Regions from separate parts of the Actinomadura sp. 3N407 genome, predicted to be linked through region 2. Evidence: riboswitches for the same ligand, from Rfam matches in the RefSeq annotation. Region 2 holds a riboswitch; each other region holds the start of a gene.

Region 1 (7,678 bases), on a different contig from region 2:
ACGGTCGCGATCATGCCGCCGTGGTACTGGAAGTAGTCGTCGGAGTCGGCGATGTCGTGCTCGCGGGTGTCGACGTTCTTGGCGGCCACCGCGATCCGCCGGTAGGCGCTCTCCATGTCGGCGCGGGCGGGGACGCCGTCGAGGTCGCGGCCGTAGGCGTGGCCGCCCCAGACCGCGTACACCTCGGCGAGGTCGGCGTCGTCACGCCAGTTGCGGCTGTCGATGAGCGGCAGCAGCCCGGCCCCGTACGCGCCCGGCGCCGACCCGAACACCCGCAGGGTGGCGCGCCGCCCGTCGCCGTGCTCCCGGGTGTCGGCCTGGACGTGGGCGCGGACGTAGTTGTCGGCGTCGGGTTCATCGAGGCCGGCGACGAGCCGGACGGCGTCGTCCAGCATGGCGACGACGTGCGGGAACGCGTCCCGGAAGAATCCGCTGATGCGGACGGTCACGTCGATGCGCGGCCGGCCCAGCTCGGCGGCGGGGACCGGGTCCAGGGCGGTGACGCGGCGGGACGCCTCGTCCCAGCGCGGGCGGACGCCGAGCAGCGCCAGCACCTCCGCGACGTCGTCGCCCGCCGTGCGCATCGAGCTCGTCCCCCACACCGAAAGGCCCACCGAGCGCGGCCATTCACCGTGGTCGGCGCGGTAGCGCTCCAGCAGCGAGTCGGCCATCGCCTGCCCGGTCTCCCATGCGAGGCGGCTGGGGACGGCGCGCGGGTCCACCGAGTAGAAGTTCCGGCCGGTCGGCAGGACGTTGATCAGGCCGCGAAGCGGTGATCCGCTGGGGCCGGCCGGGACGGAGCCGCCGTCCAGGGCGTGCAGGACGTGGGCGAGCTCGTCCGACGTCCGGGCCAGGCGCGGGACGACCTCGGTGGCCGCGAACTCCAGCACGCGGGCGACGAGATCCCGCCGTCCGGCCGGGATCCGCTCCGCGACACCGGGGACCGCCTCCACGGCCCAGCCCGCGTCTTCCATGGCCTGGACGAGGGAGCGGGCGGCGGCCTCGGCGGCGTCCACGTCGGCGAGCCCGGCGGTGCCGTCCTCGGTGAGGCCGAGCGCCTCCCGCAAGCCGGGCAGCGTCTCCCGTCCCGACCACATCTGCCGGGCGCGGAGCATGGCCAGTACCAGGTCGACGCGGGTCGAGCCCTCCGGCGCCTCCCCGAGAACGTGCAGCCCGTCACGGATCTGCGCGTCCTTCACCTCGCACAGCCAGCCGTCGACGTGCAGGAGGAAGTCGTCGAACTCGGTGTCGTGCGGGCGGTCGTCCAGGCCGAGGTCGTGGTCGAGTTTCGCGGCCTGGATCAGCGTCCAGATCTGCGCGCGGATCGCGGGCAGCTTCGCCGGGTCCATCGCGGCGATCGTGGCGTGCTCGTCGAGGAGCTGTTCGAGGCGGGCGATGTCGCCGTAGGTCTCCGCGCGCGCCATCGGCGGGACCATGTGGTCCACGAGGACGGCGTGCGCGCGGCGCTTGGCCTGGGTGCCCTCGCCGGGGTCGTTGACGAGGAACGGGTAGATCAGCGGCACGTCGCCGAGGGCCGCGTCGGTGCCGCACGACGCCGACATTCCCGCCGCTTTGCCGGGCAGCCACTCCAGGTTGCCGTGCTTGCCGACGTGCACGATCGCGTGCGCGCCGAACTCGTCCGAAAGCCACCGGTAGGCGGCCAGGTAGTGGTGGCTGGGCGGCAGGTCGGGGTCGTGGTAGATCGCGATCGGGTTCTGGCCGAAGCCGCGCGGCGGCTGCACCATGACGACGACGTTGCCGGCGCGGAGGGCGGCGAGCACGATGTCGCCGTCCTGGACGAACAGTTCACCGGGCGGCGGGCCCCAGTGCCGCTCCATCTCTTCGCGCAGGTCGTCGGGAAGCGTCCGGTACCAGCGCTCGTAGGACGCGGCGGAGATGCGGACGGGGTTGCCCGCGAGCTGCTCCTCGGTGAGCCAGTCCTCGTCCTGCCCGCCCGCCGCGATCAGCGCGTGGATCAGCGCGTCACCGTCCTGCCCCGCGACGCCGGGGAAGCTCTCCCCCAGGTCGTATCCGGCCTCCGCGAGCCGGGACAGCAGCCGGACGGTGCTCGCCGGGGTGTCCAGGCCGACGGCGTTGCCGACCCGGGAGTGCTTCGTCGGATACGCCGACAGCATCACCGCGAGGCGGCGGCCGGAGGGCGGCGTGTGCCGCAGGCGGCCGTGCCGGACGGCGATCCCCGCGACCCGCGCGGCCCGCTCCGGGTCGGCGGCGTAGACGGTGAGGCCGTCCTCGCCGGTCTCCTTGAACGAGAACGGGACGGTGATGATCCGCCCGTCGAACTCGGGGATCGCGACCTGCGAGGCGGCGTCCAGCGGCGAGAGCCCGTCGTCGCTCGCCTTCCAGTCCGCGCGTGCTGTGGTGAGGCAGAGGCCCTGCAGGATCGGGACGTCCAGCTCGGCGAGGGCGCCGACGTCCCACGCCTCGTCGTCGCCGCCGGCCCCGGCCGTCGCGGGCCGCGACCCGCCCGCCGCGAGGACGGTCACCACCAGCGCGTCGGCTTCGCGGAGCGTGTCGAGCAGCGCGGGCTCCGCCGTGCGCAGCGACGAGCAGAACACGGGGAGGGGCCGTCCGCCCGCGTCCACGATCGCGGCGCACAGCGCCTCGACGAACGCGGTGTTCCCGGCCATGTGGTGGGCGCGGTAGTAGAGCACACCGACGACGGGCCCCTCCACGGCGCGGAAGTCGCGCTCTGGCCGTCCCCACGTCGGGGTCGGGGCCGGCGGCGCGAACCCGCGGCCGGTCAGCAGCACCGTGTCCGACAGGAAGGCGTGCAGTTCGGCCAGGTTGCCGGGCCCGCCGTGCGCGAGGTAGGCGTGCGCGTCGGCGCACACGCCGCCGGTGACGCTCGACAGCTCCATCAGTTCGGCGTCGGGGGCCTGCTCACCTCCGACGACGACGACCGGGCGGGGACCCGCGAGCAGCGCGTCGAGGCCGTCCTCCCACGCGCGGCGCCCGCCGAGCAGCCGGACGATGACGAGGTCGGTGCCGTCGACCAGCGCCGGCAGGTCGTCCACGGCCAGCCGCGCGGGGTTGCCGAGCCGGTAGGCGGCGCCGGAGGCGCGGGCGCTCAGCAGGTCGGTGTCGGACGTCGACAGCAGCAGGACGGCCCGTTCCTGCCCGGACGTGTCAGCGGACACGATGGGTCCTCCCCCTGGGGTCCTCGCCCCGGTCGCGGGTGTTGCGACGGCAGGAGTGTCCTGGCTCCCGGATCAGTGCTCGCCCCGGCCTTCCCGTCCGCCATCAACGTGTGCGGACAGTGGCCTGAAGCGGGGTTCGCTCCCCGGTCACAGTGGCGGGACCGCGCCGGATTCACACCGGCTTCCTCCCATTGCCATCGCCTGGTGAGAACAGTACGGCAGCGCGGGCCGTCTGCAAACTGTGGTTAACATCCTCCTCGTGCCGAATGTCAACCGGGCGGGACGGCCGCGCGCCGACGCCTGCCCCGGAGCGCTGCAGACCCACGACGCCGCCGACGGCCCGCTGGCGCGGGTCCGCACACCGGGCGGAGCGGTGTCCGCCGCGCGCCTCGGCATGCTCGGAGCCGCCGCCCGCGACCTAGGCCGCGATGTGATCGAGCTGACCTCCCGCGGCAACCTCCAGCTACGCGGCGTCCACGACCCCGTACGTCTCGCGGCACGGCTGGCGGACGCCGGGCTGCTGCCCTCGCCGTCCCATGAGCGGGTGCGCAACATCGTCGCGTCCCCGCTGGGCGGGCGCGGGCCGCACGGCGCCCTCGCGACGGACCCGCTGGTCACGGCGCTCGACCGGGCGCTCTGCGGCATCCCCCGGCTGGCCGGGCTGCCGGGCCGGTTCCTGTTCGGGTTCGACGACGGCACCGGCGACGTCACCGCGCTGGACGCCGACGTCACGTTCGGCCCCACCGGTTTCCGGCTGGCCGGGACACGGCTCGACCTCGCGTCCGACGACGATCCGGCCGGGACGATGCTCGCGGCGGCGGAGGCGTTCCTCGACGTCCGGGGCGACGCCTGGCGGCTGGCGGAAGTGCCGGACGGGGTGCGGCTCGTCGCCGGACGGCTTGGGGGGACACCACGAGACGACCTGGCACGTCCGGCCCCCGTGGCCCCGTCTGCCGGGGTCATCGAGCAACGGGACGGGATGGTCGCGCTGGAGGTCGTGCCGCCACTCGGGCGGTTGTCCGGACGGCAGGTCGAAGCGCTCGCCGAGGCGGCCGGCGAGGTCCGGGTGACGCCGTGGCGGAGCGTCGTGCTACGCGACCTGGACCCGGACGAGGCGCGGGCGACCGCGGCGAGGCTCGCGGCGGCGGGCTTCGCGAACGACGCCGCGTCGCCCTGGGTCGGCGTGACGGCCTGCACGGGAAGCCCCGGCTGCGCGAAGTCGCGCGGCGACGTCAAGGGCGAGGCCAGCCGCTGGGTCGCCGGCCTGGACCGCGCCCCCGACACGCCCGTCCACTGGGCGGGATGCGAACGACGCTGCGGGACGCCCCGCGGCCCGGTCGTCCTGATGATGGCGGCACCACGGGAAGGACAGCAGTGATCGACTATGTCCGGGACGGCGCCGAGATCTACCGGCGGTCGTTCGCGACCATCCGCGCGGAGGCCGACCTGTCGGGCCTGCCCGACGATGTGGCGCGGGCCGCCGTCCGTATGATCCACGCCTGCGGGATGACCGACCTGGTGGACGACCTGGCGTGGTCGCCGGAGGTCGTGGAGCGGGCTCGGGCGGCGCTGCTGGGCGGTGCGCCGATCCTGTGCGACGCGCGGATGGTCGCGTCCGGGATCACGCGGGCGCGGCTGCCGGCCGGCAACGACGTCGTGTGCACGCTGGGCGAGCCGGGCGTGCCGGAGCTGGCGGCGCGGCTCGGCACCACGCGGAGCGCGGCGGCCGTGGACCTGTGGCGCGACCGGCTGGACGGGGCCGTGGTGGCGGTCGGCAACGCGCCGACCGCGCTGTTCCGGCTGCTCGAACTGGTCGACGACGGCGGGGGACGTCCGGCGGCGGTCTTCGGGATCCCGGTCGGGTTCATCGGCGCGGCCGAGTCCAAGGACGCTCTCACCGCGAGCGGCCTCGCCCACCTGACGGTGCGCGGGCGGCGCGGCGGCAGCGCGATGACGGCGGCGGCGGTCAACGCCATCGCCAGTGAGGCGGAGTGATGACCGGACGGCTGTACGGCGTGGGCGTCGGGCCCGGCGACCCCGAACTGGTCACGGTGAAGGCGGCACGGCTGATCGGCTCGGCGGACGTGGTCGCCTACCACTCCGCCCGCCACGGCCGCAGCATCGCCCGTTCCATCGCCGCGCCCCACCTGCGCGGCGGCCAGATCGAGGAGCCGCTGCTGTACCCGGTGACCACCGAGACGACCGGTCACCCGGGCGGCTACCGGGGCGCGCTGGAGGAGTTCTACGCCGACTGCGCCGCCCGGCTCGCCGAACACCTGGACGCGGGGCGGACCGTCGTCGTGCTGAGCGAGGGCGACCCGCTCTTCTACGGCTCGTACATGCACCTGCACAAACGGCTCGCACCGCACTACCCGACCGAGGTGGTCCCCGGCGTCACGTCGCTGAGCGCGGCGTCCGCCGCGGCGGGACGCCCGCTGGTGGAAGGGGAGGAGACCCTCACGGTGCTGCCCGGCACACTGCCCGGCGACGAGCTGACCGAGCGGCTGCGCGGCGCGGACGCGACGGCGGTGCTCAAGCTCGGGCGGACGTTCACCAAGGTCAGGCAGGCCTTCGAGGACGCCGGGCGGCTCGGCGACGCCTGGTACGTGGAGCGGGCCGCCACCGACCGGCAGCGGGTGGCGCCGCTCGCCGACGTCGACCCGGCGGACGTCCCGTACATGTCGCTCGCCCTGCTGACCAGTCCTGCGGAACGGTCGTTCCAGCCCTTGCCGCCGGCACGGCCGGAGGGGGCCGGCGGCGTCACGGTCGTCGGGCTCGGCCCGGCGGGCCGGCCGTGGCTCACCCCCGAGGCGCAGGACATCCTGTCATCGGCCACCGACCTCGTCGGCTACGGTCCGTACCTGGACCGGGTGCCGGCGAACGCGCGGCAGCGGCGGCACGCGTCCGGCAACCGGGTGGAGGCCGACCGGGCCCGGCACGCGCTGCTGCTCGCACGCGACGGCTCGCGGGTCGCCGTCGTCTCCTCCGGCGATCCCGGCGTGTTCGCCATGGCGGCGGCGGTACTGGAGGCGGCGTCCGAGGAGGAGTTCGCGGACGTGCCGGTGCGGATCGCCCCCGGGCTGACGGCCGCGCAGGCCGTGGCGAGCCGGGTGGGCGCACCGCTCGGCCACGACTTCTGCGTCCTGTCGCTGTCGGACCTGCTCAAGCCGTGGGACGTGGTGGCCCGCCGCCTCACCGCCGCGGCCGAGGCCGACCTGGTGCTGGCCCTGTACAACCCGTCCTCGAGCCGCCGCAGGCACCAGCTCCCCGCCGCGCGCGACCTGCTGCTGGAACACCGCTCCCCCGAAACGCCGGTGGTGATCGGACGCGATGTCGGCGGCGCGGAGGAAAGCGTCACCGTGACCACGCTCGCCAAACTGGACCCCGAACAGGTCGACATGCGGTGCCTGCTCATCGTCGGGTCGTCCACAACCCGCGTGACCGACCGGGGCGCGGTCTACACGCCCCGCCGCTACCCCTGAACCCAGGCGGCGACCTGCGCGACGTCATCGACCGTCCGGACGCCGTCCGGTGGGCGCGGACGGTCGACCATGAACACCGGCAGCCGGGCCTCCCGGGCAGCGGTGAGCTTCGCGCGGGTCATCGCGCCGCCGCTGTCCTTGGTGACGAGCGCGCCGAGCCGGTGGTCGCGGATCAGCGCCCGCTCGCCGTCCACCGTGTAGGGGCCGCGCGCGACCAGCACCCGCACGTTCGGCGGGACGGGCGGCTCCGGCGGATCGACGGACCGCGCGAGGAACCACACGTCGGTCCGTGCGGCGAACACCGGGATGCTGCGCCGCCCGGTCGTCAGGAACACGCGGGCGCCCGCGGGCAGGCGGGCGGCGGCATCGGCCAGGGACGGGACGCGATGCCAGTCGTCGCCGTCCTCCTCGTCCCAGCCCCGCCGCCGCAGCGCGAGCAACGGCACGCCCGTCAGCCGCGACGCCCGCGCGGCCGAGGCGCTCATCCGCTCCGCGAACGGATGCGTGGCGTCCACCACACGGTCGATCCGCCGCTCACGAAGCCACGCCGCCAGCCCCTCCGGACCACCGAAGCCGCCGACATGCACCTCCCCGGCGGGCAGCCGCGGCTCGGTGACCCGCCCGGCCAGCGACGACACGACACGCACGCCGGGCACGTCCGCGAGCCGGGCCGCGAGCGCCCGCGCCTCCGCCGTCCCGCCGAGGATCAGGACGCGGCGCATCCCCGGTCCCGCTCGGCGCTGTAGAGGTGGCTGCCGGGGAACGCCGACGCCGTCAGCACCCGCCCCACGACGATCACCGCCGTGCGCTTCACCCCCGCCTCCCGCACCAGGTCCGCGATGTCGGTGAGCGTGCCGCGCAGGATCACCTCGTCGGGGCGGCTCGCGCGGGCGACCACCGCGACCGGGCAGTCCGCGCCGTAGTGCGGCAGCAGTTCCGCCGCCACCTGCTCGATGCGCTGAACGGCCAGGTGCAGCACCATCGTCGCGCCGCTGCTCCCGAGCGTGGCGAGGTCCTCGCCGTCCGGCATCGGCGTGG
Region 2 (7,678 bases):
GGGGGACGCGGCCGGGGGCTGGGCGGCGGCACCGGGAGATTCACCGGACGCGTCGCCCAGCGCTCCGGTGGGCGAGCCCTTCACGGTGAACGTGTAGCTGTCCTGGACCGGATGGCCGTCCGCGGACACGACACGCCAGGCCACCGTGTACTCGCCGTTGGGCAGCGTGCCGCCGAGCGGCTGCGTGACCTCGTTGTCGACCGCGCGGGGCTCCCCGGACTGGACCTGCTTCTCGGACGCGTCCGTCACGATCACCCGCGGCAGCCGTACCGGTTCCGAGTACGTCAGGACGATCCGGGACGGCGCCTTGACCGTCGAGTCCTCCTCCGGGTCGGCCGCCGTCAAAGCGGTGTGCGCTGACGCCGGGGCCGCGGACACCGCCAGAACCAACCCCACGGCGGCGGCGCCCGCCGCGGCCCGCCTCGCGGCGTTCATGACAGGGCGCCTGAAGGTGTGCATCTCAGCATTCCTTTCGAGGTGGGTCATGCCCGGCTCCGGGCGCGGGTCAGGCCGAGTCCGCCGACGCCGATGCCGACCACGCCGACGGCGATGCCGATGCCGCCGAGCAGCCGGGCCGTCCCGTCGTCGGAGGACGCCGACGTCTTCTCGGCGGGCTTCGTCTGGGCGGTCAGCCCGGCCGTTTCCGTGCCGCCCTCCGGGGTGAGCCTGAGGACCGGGGCCGGGTGCTCGGGCTCTTCCGCGCCCTCGGCCGGCGGCTCCTCCTCCCACTTGACGACCTCGCCGTTGGAGTACGTCTGGTCGGCCTTGAAGATCATCTGGTCGGTGTCGGTCGGCAGCCGCCCCATCGAGACGTCGAACTCCTCGAACCGGCCGGGCTCGATCTCCCCGCCCGACCAGGTGATCTTGGTGACGGCCTCGGTCAGCTCGCCGCCGTGCGTCTTGATCGGCTCCGGAAGCTTCGACTTCTCCACCTTCACCTTCCAGCCGGGGACCGGACGGACCGACACCGACGACAGAGGGTGCTCGGTCGGCAGGTGCACGACGACCTTCGTGGTGGACGCGTTGTCGCGCTCGTTCGGCACCCGGAACGCCACCTTGGCGTACGAGCCCTGCTCGGCGGTCTTCGGGTTGGCGGTGACGTGCGCGGACGCGGCCGTGGCCAGGCCCGCGACGGATATGGCGGCGAGGGACGCGATGGCCCCGACCCTGCGGGCATGCGGAACGACGGACATGACGGAACTCCGTTCGAGTCGTACGAGGAAGATCCGGAAACGCCGGGATCGGCGTCCGGTGACGTACGGCGCTCGCCTCAGATGCGGGCGAGCGCCCTCGAACGCGGCGGGGGACCCCGCCGGACGACCTGGTGCCGCAGCACACGGCCGATGGCCATGACGGCGGCCGCCGCCGGTACCGCGGGGGTACGCCGCGGAGGCGCCGCCGGTTCAACGGTCAGGAGGGCGACCAGGAGCCGGATCGGACGGTCCGCCGCGGCGGCGATCCGCCGGGCCAGCGACCACGCGGCCCGCTCGCCGCGTCTCAGCCACCACGCGGCGGCCAGTGCGGCCACGGTGTGCGCGAGCGTCATCGTCGTGCCGCCCGTGCCGTGCGCGGCCGACAGCATGACGTCCGGACCGGCCGGCATCGCCGCGTGCATGACCGCCGAGTGGTCGTAGACCGGCTCGGCGGCGGCCGTGAACAGGGCGTGCAGCGCGAACTGACCGCCGAGGAGGCCGCCGAGGATCGTCGCCAGCGAGCGTTCGTGGCCCGCCAGCATGAGCGTCACGCCCAGCACGGCGCAGAAGCCCGTCAGCGCCGCCCAGGCCGGGATCGTCGTCCCCGACGCCAGGACGTGCCCGGTGATCGCAAGCGCGACGCACACGGTGGCGAACACCACCGCGCGTGCGGTCCGGAACACCGGTTGCTGGGCATGCGGGGACATGGCACGACCATGGTCCCACCCGGGGTGCCGTGCTCGCAGCCGACCCCGTAATCCACTACGACACGCCCAATATCTTGGGGTTGCACAAAGATCCTCGACTACATGTAGGGTTCAATCCCGTGCTGGTTCGCCCCCGCCGTTTCGCGGCGGGGGCGACGCGAGAGGGAACCCGGTGCGATTCCGGGACTGCCCCGCAGCGGTGAGCGGGAACGACTGCCGTCATGAAGCACTGGGCCACGCGGCCTGGGAAGCGACGGCCAGTAGGACGCCTCGGAGAGAGAGGCGGCGCCCGCGAGTCCGAAGACCTGCCCGCACGGCGTCCGGGAAGCGTCCCGGACCAACACGTCCAGGCCTCGCGGGTGGGCCGGGGACGGAGCGCGGCGCGCCCTGGTGGGCGGCGGCTCGCGCCCCGTTCGCATGCCTCCGCGAGGCGGCTTGCGAGGGGAGAAGCACGTGACACAGGACCTGGCCGCGCCGCCGGTGCCGGCGCCGCCCGCCGAGATCGCCGCCGAAGCCGAGATCGCCGCCGAGGTCGAGGCGGCCTGCGACGGGGTACCGGGCGCCGAGGCGGGACGGGTGCTGGCCGCCGTCCGGGCCGCCGGCGGGATGGACGCGGCGGCGCTGCGGGACCTCGCGATCGGCGAGGCCGGCGCGCTGGTGCCCGCCGAACCCGGCTACTCCAGGGTCGCCGCGCGGCTGCTCGGCACCCGGATCCGGGACGAGGCGGCGGCCGCCGGTGTCCGGACGTTCGCCGAATCGGTCGCCGCCGCGCACCGGGAGGGTCTCCTGGCCGACGCCCCCGCCGCGTTCGCCGCCGCCAACGCCCCGGCGCTCAACGCCCTCGTCGACGAGTCGGCCGACGACCGCTTCGAGTACTTCGGGCTCCGCACCCTCTACGACCGGTACCTGCTGAGGCATCCGCGGACACGGCTCGTCCTCGAACGCCCCCAGCACTTCCTCCTGCGGGTCGCGTGCGGCCTCGCCGACACGGTGGACGACGCCGCCGAGCTGTACGGCCTGCTCAGCACGCTGTCGTACCTGCCCGGCTCGCCGACGCTGTTCAACTCCGCCGCCCGCCGCCCCCAGCTGTCGTCCTGCTTCCTGCTCGACTCGCCGCGCGACGAGCTGGAGTCGATCTACGAGCGGTACGGGCAGGTCGCGCGGCTCAGCAAGTACGCGGGCGGCATCGGGATCTCCTGGACGAAGGTCCGGTCGCGGGGCTCGCTGATCCGCGGCACCAACGGGCACTCCAACGGGATCGTCCCGTGGCTGCGCACGCTCGACTCGTCCGTCGCGGCCGTCAACCAGGGCGGGCGCCGCAAGGGTGCGGCGTGCGTGTACCTGGAGCCGTGGCACGCCGACGTCGAGGAGTTCCTGGAGCTGCGCGACAACACCGGCGAGGACGCGCGCCGCGCCCACAACCTCAACCTGGCCAACTGGATCCCGGACGAGTTCATGCGCCGCGTCGAGGACGACGCGACATGGTCGCTGTTCGACCCGAAGGAGGTCCCCGAGCTGGCCGACCTGTGGGGCGACGCGTTCGACGAGGCGTACCGGGCGGCCGAGAAGGAAGGGCGGTACGTCCGGCAGGTCCCGGCCCGCAAGCTGTACGGGCGCATGATGCGGACGCTCGCCGAGACGGGCAACGGCTGGATGACGTTCAAGGACGCCGCCAACCGCGCCTGCAACCAGACCGCCGAACCGGGCCAGACCGTCCACCTCTCCAACCTGTGCACGGAGATCCTTGAGGTGACGAGCGACGGTGAGGCGGCCGTGTGCAACCTCGGGTCGGTGAACCTGGCCGCGCACGTCGGCCCGTCCGGGATGGACTGGGAGCGGCTCCGCGCCACCGTCCGCACCGCCGTGCGGTTCCTGGACCGCACCATCGACCGCGGCTTCTACCCGACGCCCGAGGCGGAGGCCGCGAACAACAAATGGCGGCCGGTCGGCCTCGGCGTGATGGGCTTGGCCGACGTGTTCTTCACGCTCCGCCTGCCGTTCGACTCGCCGGAGGCCCGCGAGCTGTCCACGCGCATCTCCGAAGAGATCGCGCTGGCCGCCTACTACGCGTCCGCCGACCTGGCCGCCGCGCACGGACCGCTGCCCGCCTACGACCGGACGCGCACGGCCCGCGGTCAGCTCCACCTGGACCACTTCCCGGACGCGGCGCCGGCCCGTCCCGCCGAATGGGAGCGGCTGCGGGCGCGCGTCGCCGAGGTCGGGCTCCGCAACTCGCTGCTGATCGCGATCGCGCCGACCGCCACGATCGCGTCGATCGCGGGCTGCTACGAGTGCATCGAGCCGCAGGTGTCCAACCTGTTCAAGCGCGAGACGCTGTCCGGGGAGTTCCTGCAGATCAACGGATACCTGGTGGACGACCTGAAGTCGCTCGGGCTCTGGACGCCGCCGGTCCGCGAGGCGATCAAGAAGGCGAACGGCTCCGTCCAGGGCATCGCCGACCTCCCCGACGAGATGCGGACCCTCTACCGGACGGCCTGGGAACTGCCGCAGAAGGCGCTGATCGACCTCGCCGCCGCCCGCACCCCGTACATCGACCAGTCCCACTCGCTGAACCTGTTCATGGAGACGCCGACGATCGGCAAGCTCTCCTCGATGTACGCCTACGCGTGGCGGCGCGGCCTCAAGACCACCTACTACCTGCGCTCCCGCCCGGCCACCCGGATCGCGCAGACGACGGTCGCCCAGAGCACGGTCGCCCAGAAGACCGTCGCCCAGGAGACGGCCGCCGCCTGCTCCCTGGAGAACCCCGAGACCTGTGAGGCATGCCAGTGATGCTGCTCGATCCCGGCATGGACCTGACCCTGCGGCCCATGCGCTACCCCGACTTCTACGAGCGCTACCGCGCCGCGATCCGCAACACGTGGACGGTCGAGGAGGTCGACCTCGCGTCCGACCTCGTGGACCTCGCCCGTCTCACGCCCGCCGAGGTGCACCTCGTCAACCGCCTGGTGGCGTTCTTCGCCACCGGCGACTCGATCGTGGCGAACAACCTGGTGCTCAACCTCTACAAGCACGTGAACGCCCCGGAGGCCAGGCTCTACCTGTCGCGGCAGCTGTTCGAGGAGGCCGTCCACGTCCAGTTCTATCTGACCCTCCTGGACACCTACCTGCCCGATCAGGACGAGCGCGCCAAGGCGTTCGCGGCGATCGAGCACATCCCGTCGATCCGCTCCAAGGCGGAGTTCTGTTTCCGCTGGATCGACTCGCTCGGCTCCCTGGACGAACTCCGCACCGCCGCCGACCGCCGGACGTTCCTGCTGAACCTCATCTGCTTCGCCGCGTGCATCGAGGGCCTGTTCTTCTACGGCGCCTTCGCGTACGTGTACTGGTTGCGGTCGAGGGGCCTCCTGAACGGTCTCGCGTCGGGGACAAACTGGGTCTTTCGGGACGAAAGCATGCACATGGAGTTCGCGTTCTCCGTGGTCGACACGGTCCGCGCGGAGGAACCCGAACTGTTCGACGCCGAGCTGACCGGCCAGGTCACCCGCATGCTGGAAGAGGCCGTCCAGGCGGAACTGGCGTTCGCCCACGACCTGTGCGGCGACGGCCTCCCGGGCATGAGCGCGGACGACATGCGCGCCTACCTCGAGAACGTCGCCGACCAGCGCCTGGCGCGCCTGGGCCTTCCCGTCCGCTACGGCACCCCGAACCCGTTCGGGTTCATGGAGCTTCAGGACGTCCAGGAGCTGTCCAACTTCTTCGAACGCCGCGTTTCGGCCTATCAGATCGGCGTCGAGGGCAGCGTCAGCCTCGACGAGGCCTTCTGATCACGCGGCCGGCCCCTGACCCGCTCCGGCGGCACGTCCTAGGCCAGGGACGTGTCGCCGAGCGATTCCAGTAGCTCGCGCAGCGCACCCGTCAGCCGATCCCGCTCGTCCGTGCGGAGCGGCTCCAGGATGCGCGCCTCATTCGCCACGTGCAGCGGGACGAGCTCCTCGATCATCGTCCACCCCCGCTCTGTCAGCCGGACCCGCACCGACCGGCGGTCGCCCTCGTCCCGTATCCGTTCGACGAGGCCCCGGGCCGCCAGCCGGTCGATCCGGTTGGTGATCGCACCGGAGGTCACCATGGCGGCCTTGTTCAGGGCGCCCGCCGTCAGCTCGTAGGGCGGGCCGGACCGGCGCAGCGTGGCCAGCACGTCGAACTCCCACCGCTCCAGCCCGTGCGCGCTGAAGAACTCCTTCAGCTCGCGGTCGAGCAGCAGTGACACCCGGGAGATCCGCCCGACGATTCCCATCGGCCATACCTGCACGTCGGGGCGCTCCCGCCTCCACTGGTCGAGCACCTGGTCCACCGCGTCGCTCATCGCCGCTCCTCTCCACGAGATAAATCTTAACGTTGAACTACTTGACGTTGAAGCTCATGGGGGACATTATCTCACTATTGAGATAATCAATGGGAAGGCAACCAGATGTCCAGCATCGCACCCCGCGCCTCCGGAACGGTCGCGCTCACCGCTCTCACCCCCGTCGTCTGGGGATCGACCTACTTCGTCACCACCGAGTTCCTCCCGCCCGACCGCCCCCTGCTGACCGCCCTGCTGCGGGCGCTGCCCGCCGGCCTGGCGCTGCTGGCCATCACCCGGGTCCTGCCCCGCGGCGCGTGGATCTGGCGGAGCGCGGTGCTCGGCGCCCTGAACATCGGCGCGTTCTTCCCGCTGCTCTTCCTCGCCGCCTACCGGCTCCCCGGCGGCGTCGCGGCCCTCCTCGGCGCGGTCGGGCCGCTGTTCGCGCTCGGCTTCGCCGCCACCCTCCTCTCCGAACGGCCCACCGGGCGGAAGATCCTGGCCGGAATCACCGGGGTCCTGGGGGTCGGCCTGGTGGTCCTGCGCTCCGACGCGGCCCTCGACACCGTCGGGATCATCGCCGGGCTGGCCGGGGCCACGTCCATGGCCGCCGGGACCGTCCTCACCAAGCGCTGGGGCCGGCCCGACGGGGTCGGGGCGCTGACCTTCACCGGCTGGCAGCTCACCGCCGGCGGCCTGCTCCTCGCCCCCGTGGCGCTCCTCGTGGAGGGTGCACCGCCCGCGCTCGACGGACGTGCCATCACCGGCTACCTCTACCTCGGCGTCATCGGCACCGCCGTCGCGTACTGGGTCTGGTTCCGCGGCATCTCCCGCCTCCCCGCCACCTCGGTCTCGTTCCTCGCCCTGCTGAGCCCGCTGTCCGCGGCCGTCATCGGCTGGGCAGCCCTCAGCCAGGCCCTCACCCCGCTCCAGCTCCTGGGCATGGCCATCGCCTTCGGCGGCACCCTGCTCGGCCAGGCCCCCGCGAAGGCCCCCGCGAAGACCCCCGCGAAGACCCCCGCGAAGACCCCCGCGCAGGCTCCCTCGCAGCCCACCCCCGCCGTGCGGTCCCACCGGGACCGGGCGTCATCTGCCGACCTGGCCGCCTGAGACCGACCGGAGCCGAGAACCATGAACCGCATCGATGCACCCGCATCCGCCGAATCCGTCCCCGAGCACGTTTCCCTCAAGCGCTGGCTGGCCGTCGTCGCGGTCGCGGTCGGGACGTTCCTCGTCGTGACGGCCGAGCAACTGCCCGTCGGCCTGCTCACCTCCGTCGGCGGTGACCTCGGAGTCTCCGAGGGCACCGCGGCCCTGATGGTCACCGTGCCCGGCCTGGTCGCCGCCGCCAGCGCACTGCTGGTTCCGGTGGCGATCGGACGCCTGGACCGCCGCACCGTCCTGCTCGGCCTCATCACGCTGATGGTGGTGGCCAACGCGCTGTCGTTCCTCGCCCCCGACTTCCCGATCCT
Region 3 (7,678 bases), on a different contig from region 2:
TCCGCGTGCTGTCCGGCCACGGCGACCTGGCGGTGTGGTGCGAGGACGCGATGTTCCGCTGGCGCGCCCTTTCCGGCGAGACCGGAGGGCTCCCGGTCACCGACATCACCGAGGTGTGCGAGCAGGTCGTCCAAATCTGCGAAGCGCTGGACGACGTCCACATGGTCTGACCGTACGGGGGGGGGACGGTCAGACCACGTGGGACCCGGTGTCAGGCGGTCACGTCCTCCCGGACGCGCCGCGCCGCCGCGACCAGATTCCGCAGGGACGCCTCCGTCTCCGGATAGCCGCGGGTCTTCAGCCCGCAGTCGGGGTTCACCCACAGCCGTCCCGGCTCGACGGCCCGCAGCGCGCGCCGCAGGTTCTCCTCCATCTCCGCGGCGTCGGGGACGCGCGGTGAGTGAATGTCCCACACGCCGGGCCCGATGCCGTTCTCGTACCCGGCGGCGCGCAGGTCGCCGACCAGCTCCATGTGCGAGCGGGCCGCCTCGACGCTGGTGACGTCGGCGTCCAGCGCCCCGATCGCCCCGATGATCTCGCCGAACTCCGAGTAGCACATGTGCGTGTGAACCTGGGTGGTGTCGGCGACGCCCGAGGTGGCGAGGCGGAACGCGCCGACGGCCCAGTCCAGGTACGCGGGACGGCCGGCCTCCCGCAGCGGCAGCAGTTCACGCAGCGCGGGCTCGTCGACCTGGATGATCCGGATGCCCGCCGCCTCCAGGTCGGCGATCTCGTCGCGGAGGGCGAGCGCGACCTGCCGGGCGGTGTCGGCGAGCGGCTGGTCGTCCCGGACGAACGACCAGGCGAGCATGGTGACCGGACCGGTCAGCATCCCCTTGACCGGCCGGCTCGTCAGCGACTGCGCGTACGTCGCCCACTCCACCGTCATCGGCCGGGGACGCGCGACGTCGCTGTGCAGGATCGGCGGCCGGACGTACCGGGACCCGTACGACTGCACCCACCCGTGCTCGGTCGCCGCGTACCCGTCGAGCTGCTCGGCGAAGTACTGCACCATGTCGTTGCGCTCGGGTTCGCCGTGCACGAGGACGTCCAGCCCGAGGTCCTCCTGGAGCGCGATGACGCGGGCGATCTCGTCCTTCATCGCCCGCTCGTAGGCGTCGCCGGTGATGCGCCCGGCGCGGCGGTCGGCGCGGGCCCGGCGGATCTCGGGGGTCTGCGGGAAGGAGCCGATCGTCGTCGTGGCCAGTTCCGGCAGGCCCAGCGCGTCCCGCTGGGCGGCGAACCGGGCGGCGCGGTCACCGCGGCGCGTGTCGCCGATCGACCCGAGCCGTTCGCGGACGGCCCGGTCGACTCCCGCGGCCGGTGCCGCCGCGCCGGCCGGGGCCGGGACGTCCTCGTGCAGAGCCCGGCCGAGCGCGACGACCTCGGCGACCTTCTGCCGGGCGAACGCGAGCCGTCCCCGGACGGCCGGGTCCAGCGACGTCTCGGCGTCCAGGTCGATCGGGACGTGCAGCAGCGAGCAGGACGTGCCCACCACCACCTGGTCGACGAGCCCGAGCAGCGACGCGCAGGTGGCCCTGGCCCGCCGTTCGTCGGCGCGCCACACGTTGCGGCCGTCCACCACGCCCGCCACGAGCGTCTTGCGCGGCAGCCCGCCGACCGAGGCGAGGACGTCGACGTTCCCGGGCCCGGCGGCGAAGTCCAGGCCGATCGCCTCGACGCGGCTGCGGGCCAGGGTGCGCAGCGCATCCGCCCCGATCGTCCCGAAGTAGGTGGCGACCATCAGGCGCGGCCTGCCGGTCAGCCGCCCCAGCCGCGCGTACGCCCGCGCCAGCGCGTCGATCTCCGCCTCGCTCCGGTCCGCGACCAGGGCGGGCTCGTCCAGCTGCACCCACTCCGCCCCCGCCCCGGCCAGCCGCTCCAGCACCTCGGCGTACACGTCGACGAGCCCGTCGAGCAGGTCGAGCGGCCGGAACCCCTCCGGCGCGCCCGCCGCGGGCTTGGCCAGCAGCAGGTAGGTGAGCGGCCCGACGAGGACCGGCCGCGTCTCGACGCCGAGCGCCTTGGCCTCCCGGTACTCGGCCAGCGGCTTGGCCCCGGCACCCTCCGCCAGCCGGAACCTGGTGTCGGGCCCCAGCTCCGGGACGATGTAGTGGTAGTTCGTGTCGAACCACTTGGTCATCTCAAGCGGCGGAACGTCCTGGACGCCGCGCGCCATCGCGAAGTACCGGTCGAACCCGGTCAGATGCCGGTACCGGTCCGGGATGGCGTCGACCAGCACACTCGTGTCGAGGACCTGGTCGTAGAACGAGAACGTGTTCGACGGGACGGCGTCCAGGCCGGCGTCGCGCAGCTCGTTCCAGACCGTCGCGCGCAGTTCGGCACCGGTCTTCGCGAGCGCGTCGGCGTCGGCGCGTCCCGCCCAGTAGTCCTCGGTGGCGAACTTCAGCTCCCGGCGCGCCCCGATACGGGGATATCCGAGGATCGTCGTGTTCATGGCGGCTTCCCTCGCTGTGCCACGGGCGACCCGGGGGAGGACATGCGCACGGTCTCGCGGAACCGCGCCGCAGACCTTCCCGCGAGGCCGCAGACCACCGCGCGCCGGCCGGCGCGCGGGCGGAGGCAGGTCTTCGGACTCACGGGCACCGCCTCTTTCCGAGGCGTCCTACTGGCCGTCGCTTCCCAGGCCGCGTGACCCAGTGCGTGATGACGGCGGTCGTTCCCGCTCACCGCTGCGGGGCAGTCCCGGATTCGCACCGGGTTCCCTCTTACGACACCCGAACCCTCACAGGCCCGGATGAACCGTCCGCGAACCCGAGTCTACCCACGCGGGTCAGGACACCTAGTCCAGGTGCGCGGGTGAAGTGGCTTGGGCGGTGGACGCATTCGCGAGATGCGTCGTGCCGCCGCCGACGACGCGGAACCCGTGCTGCCCGCTCGGACGCCAAAGCTCGACGACGGTGCAGTTGGGGACGTCGCACGCGCCACTGAACCGGCGGAAGCCGCGCATCGCCGCCGCGTCGGGATCGGTGACCCCGGTGAGCAGCGACCACATCACGGCCTTCATGAAGATGCCGTGCGAGAACACCGCGATCAGGCCGTCCTCGGGACGGTCGGCGAGGCGGTCCAGGAAAGCGCGGGCCCGCGTGATGAGCGCACGGAAGGACTCGCCTTCACCACCGTTGACGTAATCGGGGTCGACGCGTTCCCAGTAATCCTCGGCGAAGGGCCGCCGCTGCATCCCCGTGGTCTGCAGTGCATGCAACTCGCCCAGAAAGGTGAATTCCTGGACGGGCCACTCCTCGTACGGCACCTCGGGGAACCGCTCGCGGGTCGGCTGAGCGGTCTGACGGGCACGGACGAACGGCGAGCTGACCATGAGGGCGGGCGGCTCGGTGAACGCCGCGGCCATACTGGCCGCCTGCTCCCGTCCACACGCGGTCAGCGGGGAGGCCCCCGGCCCGTTCGTCGGCAACCCGGCGTTCGACTCGCTCTGCCCGTGCCGGATCAGCCACACCCGCCGCACCATGATCACGCTGACAGACTGACACAAAGGCGCGGCGACACGGAAGGATCGGTGAGCCGCACGGAGGGAAGGGGAGCCGTGAACAAGTCCTACGTTGTGACAGGCGGTGGGCGAGGCGTCGGCCGCGCCATCGTCGAACGCCTGCTGTCCGGCGGCGGCAAGGTCGTCGTCATCGAACTCGACCCGGCGGCGCTCGAATGGACGCAGGACCGGCCGGACGTGACTTCGGCCGTGGGCAACGCCGCCGACCAGAGCACTGTGGACCGGGCCGCCGACCTGGCACAAGAGGCGGGGACGCTCACGGGCTGGGTCAACAACGCCGCCGTCTTCCGCGACGTGGAGAACCCGTCCGCGACCGAACTTCTCAACCTGATCGCGCTGAACTTCAACCCCGCCGTGGTCGGCTGCGTGACCGCCGTCCGCCGCTTCCTGGACGCGGGGACGGGCGGCGCCATCGTGAACGTCTCGTCTCACCAGGCGCAGCGCCCGGTGCGCGGCTCCCTGCCGTACGCGACGGCGAAGGCGGCGACGGAGGCCCTCACCCGCGCCCTGGCCGTCGACCACGGCCCGCACGGCATCCGGACGAACGCCGTCGCGCTCGGCTCGATCACGACGGAACGCTACGAGAACCTCCTCGGCCGCCAAGACCCCGCCGAGGCCGCACGCATCGAGAACGAGATGCGCCTGCTCCACCCGGTCGGCAGAGTAGGCCGCCCGGACGAGGTGGCCGCCGCCGTCGCCTACCTGCTCTCGGACGAGGCGAGCTTCGTCAACGGCGCCGTCCTCCCCGTGGACGGCGGCCGCCACGCCGTTGGCCGCGACCCCGAGGAAGCCTGACAGTCCATCTGGACGGGCCCATCCGGCGCAGGTTCTGCGGGTAGCCCCGAGGCGGGAATGATCGCGCTGCCGACGGGATCGTCTCGGTCGCCCGGACGACGTCCCTGAGCGGGTCCAGAGTCGCCAGCTGGCCGCCGGCGATCCAGATCGCCGAGTAGCCGAGCTTCTCCAGCGTGACCGCGTCGTCGAGGTGCCCGCCGTCTTCGCGCACATCCAGGGTCACGCCGATGGGCCCCAGGTCAAGCCGTGTCATCTCGCACCGCGGTCGCGCACTCAAGGCCGGGTTCGGCCAGACCGCGGCCGCCGTCCGCCGCAACGTCATCGGAGGTGGCACCGGTCGGATGGCACCCAGGGTTTCTCCGCGTTGACAATGCGTGTTTTCGTGCCTGGATAACATCGGTTTATCCGTCCCGAGTATGTGATCGGCTCGGCCCCAGAGGGGACGCGATCGCAAGGCGGGATGGGCTTCATTACTCCGTCAAGGGGAGTGCCGTGCAGGACGAGGAACGCCTGAGGGCCCTGCAGGAGCGTGCGGAGAACCCGCCTTCGATATCCGAGGCGCTGGCGGCGTCCAAGGAACTGGTGGAGGCGCTGGAGCCGCTGGCCGCTGAGGCGCCGGCGAGATACCAGGTCCAGCTCGCGACCGCCTGGAAACTCCGCGGCGTCCACCTTGGCCTGACCGAGCACCAGGCTGAAGCCGAGGAGGCGTACGCGACGGCGGTGCGCCTGTTCCGTGAGCTCGTCACCGGGACCGACCCGCAGTCCCTGTTCACTTTCGCGGTCTCGCTCATCGATCTGGCCGAGCACCGGCTCAAGCGCGACGACGGCGCCCGGGAGGCGCTCGAGCCGATCGAGGAGATCCGCGACCTGGGCCGACGGCTGGCTCGGGACGACGCGGACGCGGCCGAGGACATCGAGGCCCAGGCGTCCCGGCTGCACGCGATGGCACTGCACAAGCTCGGCGACCACCGGGCAGCGATCGATCAGGCGGAGCAGGCGCGCACCGGCCTGCAGCGGATGGAGCGGCGGGATCCGGAGGCGCGCGTCCTCATCGCGGAGAACTACAGAACCCTCGGATTGAGCCTGATGCAGGTGAACCGCCTCAAGGACGCCCGCAAGCGGCTGGAGGAAGCCGCGTGGCTGTTCCGCCGCCTGTCCAAGCGGGAGCCGGAGATCTTCATCGCTGAGCAGGCCAACGTCACCCTGGCGATCGCGGCCATTCTGATGGGGGACGGCAAGAAGAGGCGCGCCCTGGGCAACTACGAGGCCGCCATCCAGCTTTACCGCGACGCCGCTCAGGTCAACCCGGCCTACCAGGAGGATTACCGGAACGCGGTGACCACCCTGCTCAACACCTACCTCGACCTCGGCGACGACCGTGAGATCGACCGGATCTTGCGTAAGTATCCGATCTGACGTCCAGGTCGCGCGGCGCTTGGGAGAACTGCTCTACAGCACCTTCAGAGTCTCGGCAAGCCTACCGCCTCGGCCGGCGGGTCGCCCGGACCTGGACAACCCCTTGAGCGGGAGCCGGAGAGGGCGGCCGACGCGGGTGAGGGCGGGACGCGGTGCAGTATGTATCCATGCGGGTTGAGGTCCTTGGGCCGTTGGTGGTGACGGACCGGGGGAAGGACGTCGCGGTCGGCGGGGCCCGGCTGCGGGTGCTGGTGATCAGGCTGGCGCTGGAGGGCGGGCGGACGGTCACCGTCGACGCGCTCGTTGAGGCGTTGTGGCCGGACGGTGGGCCGGGGGACCGGGTGCATGCGTTGCAGGCGCTCGTTTCGCGGCTGCGGCGGTGCCTGCCCGCGGGACGGCTGCGGTCGGTGCCCGGCGGTTACGCCTTGGACGTCGAGGCCGTCGATGCGTTGGAGTTCGAGCGGCTGGCCAAGGACGGTGGCAGAGCGCTTCGCGGCGGGGACGCGAAGCTTGCGGCCTCGTGGCTGCGGGAGGCACTGGAGCTGTGGCGTGGGGACGCCCTGGCGGATGCGGCGGGCATGCCGTTCGCGGATGCGGCGGCCGTCCGGCTGGAGGCGCTGCGGGTGTCGGCGACGGAGGACCGGATGTCCGCCGAGCTTGCCGTCGGCGCCGACCCGGGGCCGCTGGTGGCGGAGCTGGAGGAGCTGGCGGCGCGGCATCCGTTGCGTGAGCGGGTGCGCGCCCTGCTGGTCGAGGCGCTGAACCGGGCCGGGCGGTCCGCGGAGGCGCTCGCGGTGTTCGAGGAGTTCAGGGGTGTCCTGGCCGAGGAGCTGGGCGCCGATCCGGGACGCGAGCTGCAGGACGCCTACCTGGCCGTCCTGCGGGCCGTCCCCCGGGAGCGGGTGCGCGGGAACTTGCGGGTGCCGCCGACGAGTTTCGTCGGTCGGGAGGACGAACGCGCATGGGTCGCGCGGCGGCTCTGGGAGGGCCGGCTCGTGACCCTGGTCGGGGCCGGTGGCGCGGGCAAGACGCGGCTGGCGACCACGGTCGGGGCGGAGCTGTCGGGGCGGTTCCCGGGCGGGGTCTGGCTGGTGGAGCTGGCGCCGGTCGCCGACCCCGCCGAGGTGCCCCGGGCGGTCGCGGACGTGCTAGGGCTGCGGGACGGGACCAGACTGGTCGAGGCGCTGTCGGCCGACGACACGCTGATCGTCCTGGACAACTGCGAGCACGTCGTGGAGGCGGCGGCCCGGCTGACGGACGACCTCCTCGGCACCTGCCCCAGCCTGCGCGTCCTCGCGACGAGCCGGGAACGCCTCGGTGTCGCCGGTGAGGCGCTGTGCCCGGTGGCGCCGCTCGACGTGCCCGAAGAGGGCGAGCCCGGCACGGCGTCCTCGGCGGTCAGGCTGTTCGCCCAGCGCGCCGAGGCCGTCCGGCCGGGGTTCACGGTCACCGGGGACAACGCCGGGACGATCGGTGAGATCTGCCGCCGCCTGGACGGCCTGCCGCTGGCGATCGAACTGGCGGCGGCGCGGATCCGCTCGATGTCGCCGGCCCAGCTGGCCGCCCGCATCGACGACCGGTTCCGCCTGCTGACCGGCGGAAACCGCGTCGCGCTGTCCCGGCACCGGACGCTGCGCGCCGTCGTCGCGTGGAGCTGGAACCTGCTGGACGACGAGGAGCGCCGGTTCGCCGACCGGCTGTCGGTGTTCCCCGGCACGATCACCCCGGAGAGCGCCGCGCGGGTGACCGGCCATCCCGACGCCCTCGACGTCCTGGACTCCCTGGTCGACCGGTCGCTGCTCCAGGTCGTCGAAGGCGCCGAGCCGCGGTTCCGCATGCTGGAGACCATCCGCGAGTACGGGCGGGAACGCCTGGCCGAGGCCGGGGAGACCGACGAGGTCCGCGCCGCGCACCTCGCGTGCTTCCTGGAACTCGCCG

Evidence for each region. A riboswitch is a leader RNA that binds a small molecule or an ion and turns the genes downstream of it on or off. The one in region 2 is predicted to bind cobalamin.
Region 1: another riboswitch for cobalamin. It lies ahead of cobN (cobaltochelatase subunit CobN); the one in region 2 lies ahead of ACTWPP_RS05205 (ribonucleoside-diphosphate reductase subunit alpha).
Region 3: another riboswitch for cobalamin. It lies ahead of metE (5-methyltetrahydropteroyltriglutamate--homocysteine S-methyltransferase); the one in region 2 lies ahead of ACTWPP_RS05205 (ribonucleoside-diphosphate reductase subunit alpha).

What each region holds. Positions count from the first base shown of each region.
Region 1 is NZ_JBQQBP010000019.1:11,727-19,404, reverse strand. It holds gene cobN (cobaltochelatase subunit CobN) at 1-3,158, opposite strand, end outside; cobalamin riboswitch at 3,190-3,406, opposite strand; gene ACTWPP_RS35775 (precorrin-3B synthase) at 3,418-4,536, shown strand; gene ACTWPP_RS35770 (precorrin-8X methylmutase) at 4,533-5,153, shown strand; gene cobJ (precorrin-3B C(17)-methyltransferase) at 5,153-6,640, shown strand; gene ACTWPP_RS35760 (cobalt-precorrin-6A reductase) at 6,631-7,362, opposite strand; gene cobM (precorrin-4 C(11)-methyltransferase) at 7,347-7,678, opposite strand, start outside.
Region 2 is NZ_JBQQBP010000002.1:235,440-243,117, reverse strand. It holds gene ACTWPP_RS05220 (copper resistance CopC family protein) at 1-435, opposite strand, end outside; gene ACTWPP_RS05215 (YcnI family copper-binding membrane protein) at 483-1,193, opposite strand; gene ACTWPP_RS05210 (hypothetical protein) at 1,271-1,900, opposite strand; cobalamin riboswitch at 2,007-2,227, shown strand; gene ACTWPP_RS05205 (ribonucleoside-diphosphate reductase subunit alpha) at 2,354-4,693, shown strand; gene ACTWPP_RS05200 (ribonucleotide-diphosphate reductase subunit beta) at 4,684-5,688, shown strand; gene ACTWPP_RS05195 (MarR family winged helix-turn-helix transcriptional regulator) at 5,727-6,227, opposite strand; gene ACTWPP_RS05190 (EamA family transporter) at 6,333-7,316, shown strand; gene ACTWPP_RS05185 (MFS transporter) at 7,338-7,678, shown strand, end outside.
Region 3 is NZ_JBQQBP010000009.1:231,039-238,716, forward strand. It holds gene ACTWPP_RS23865 (ATP-binding protein) at 1-170, shown strand, start outside; gene metE (5-methyltetrahydropteroyltriglutamate--homocysteine S-methyltransferase) at 212-2,458, opposite strand; cobalamin riboswitch at 2,566-2,763, opposite strand; gene ACTWPP_RS23875 (histidine phosphatase family protein) at 2,804-3,490, opposite strand; gene ACTWPP_RS23880 (SDR family NAD(P)-dependent oxidoreductase) at 3,566-4,324, shown strand; gene ACTWPP_RS23885 (hypothetical protein) at 4,817-5,740, shown strand; gene ACTWPP_RS23890 (BTAD domain-containing putative transcriptional regulator) at 5,908-7,678, shown strand, end outside.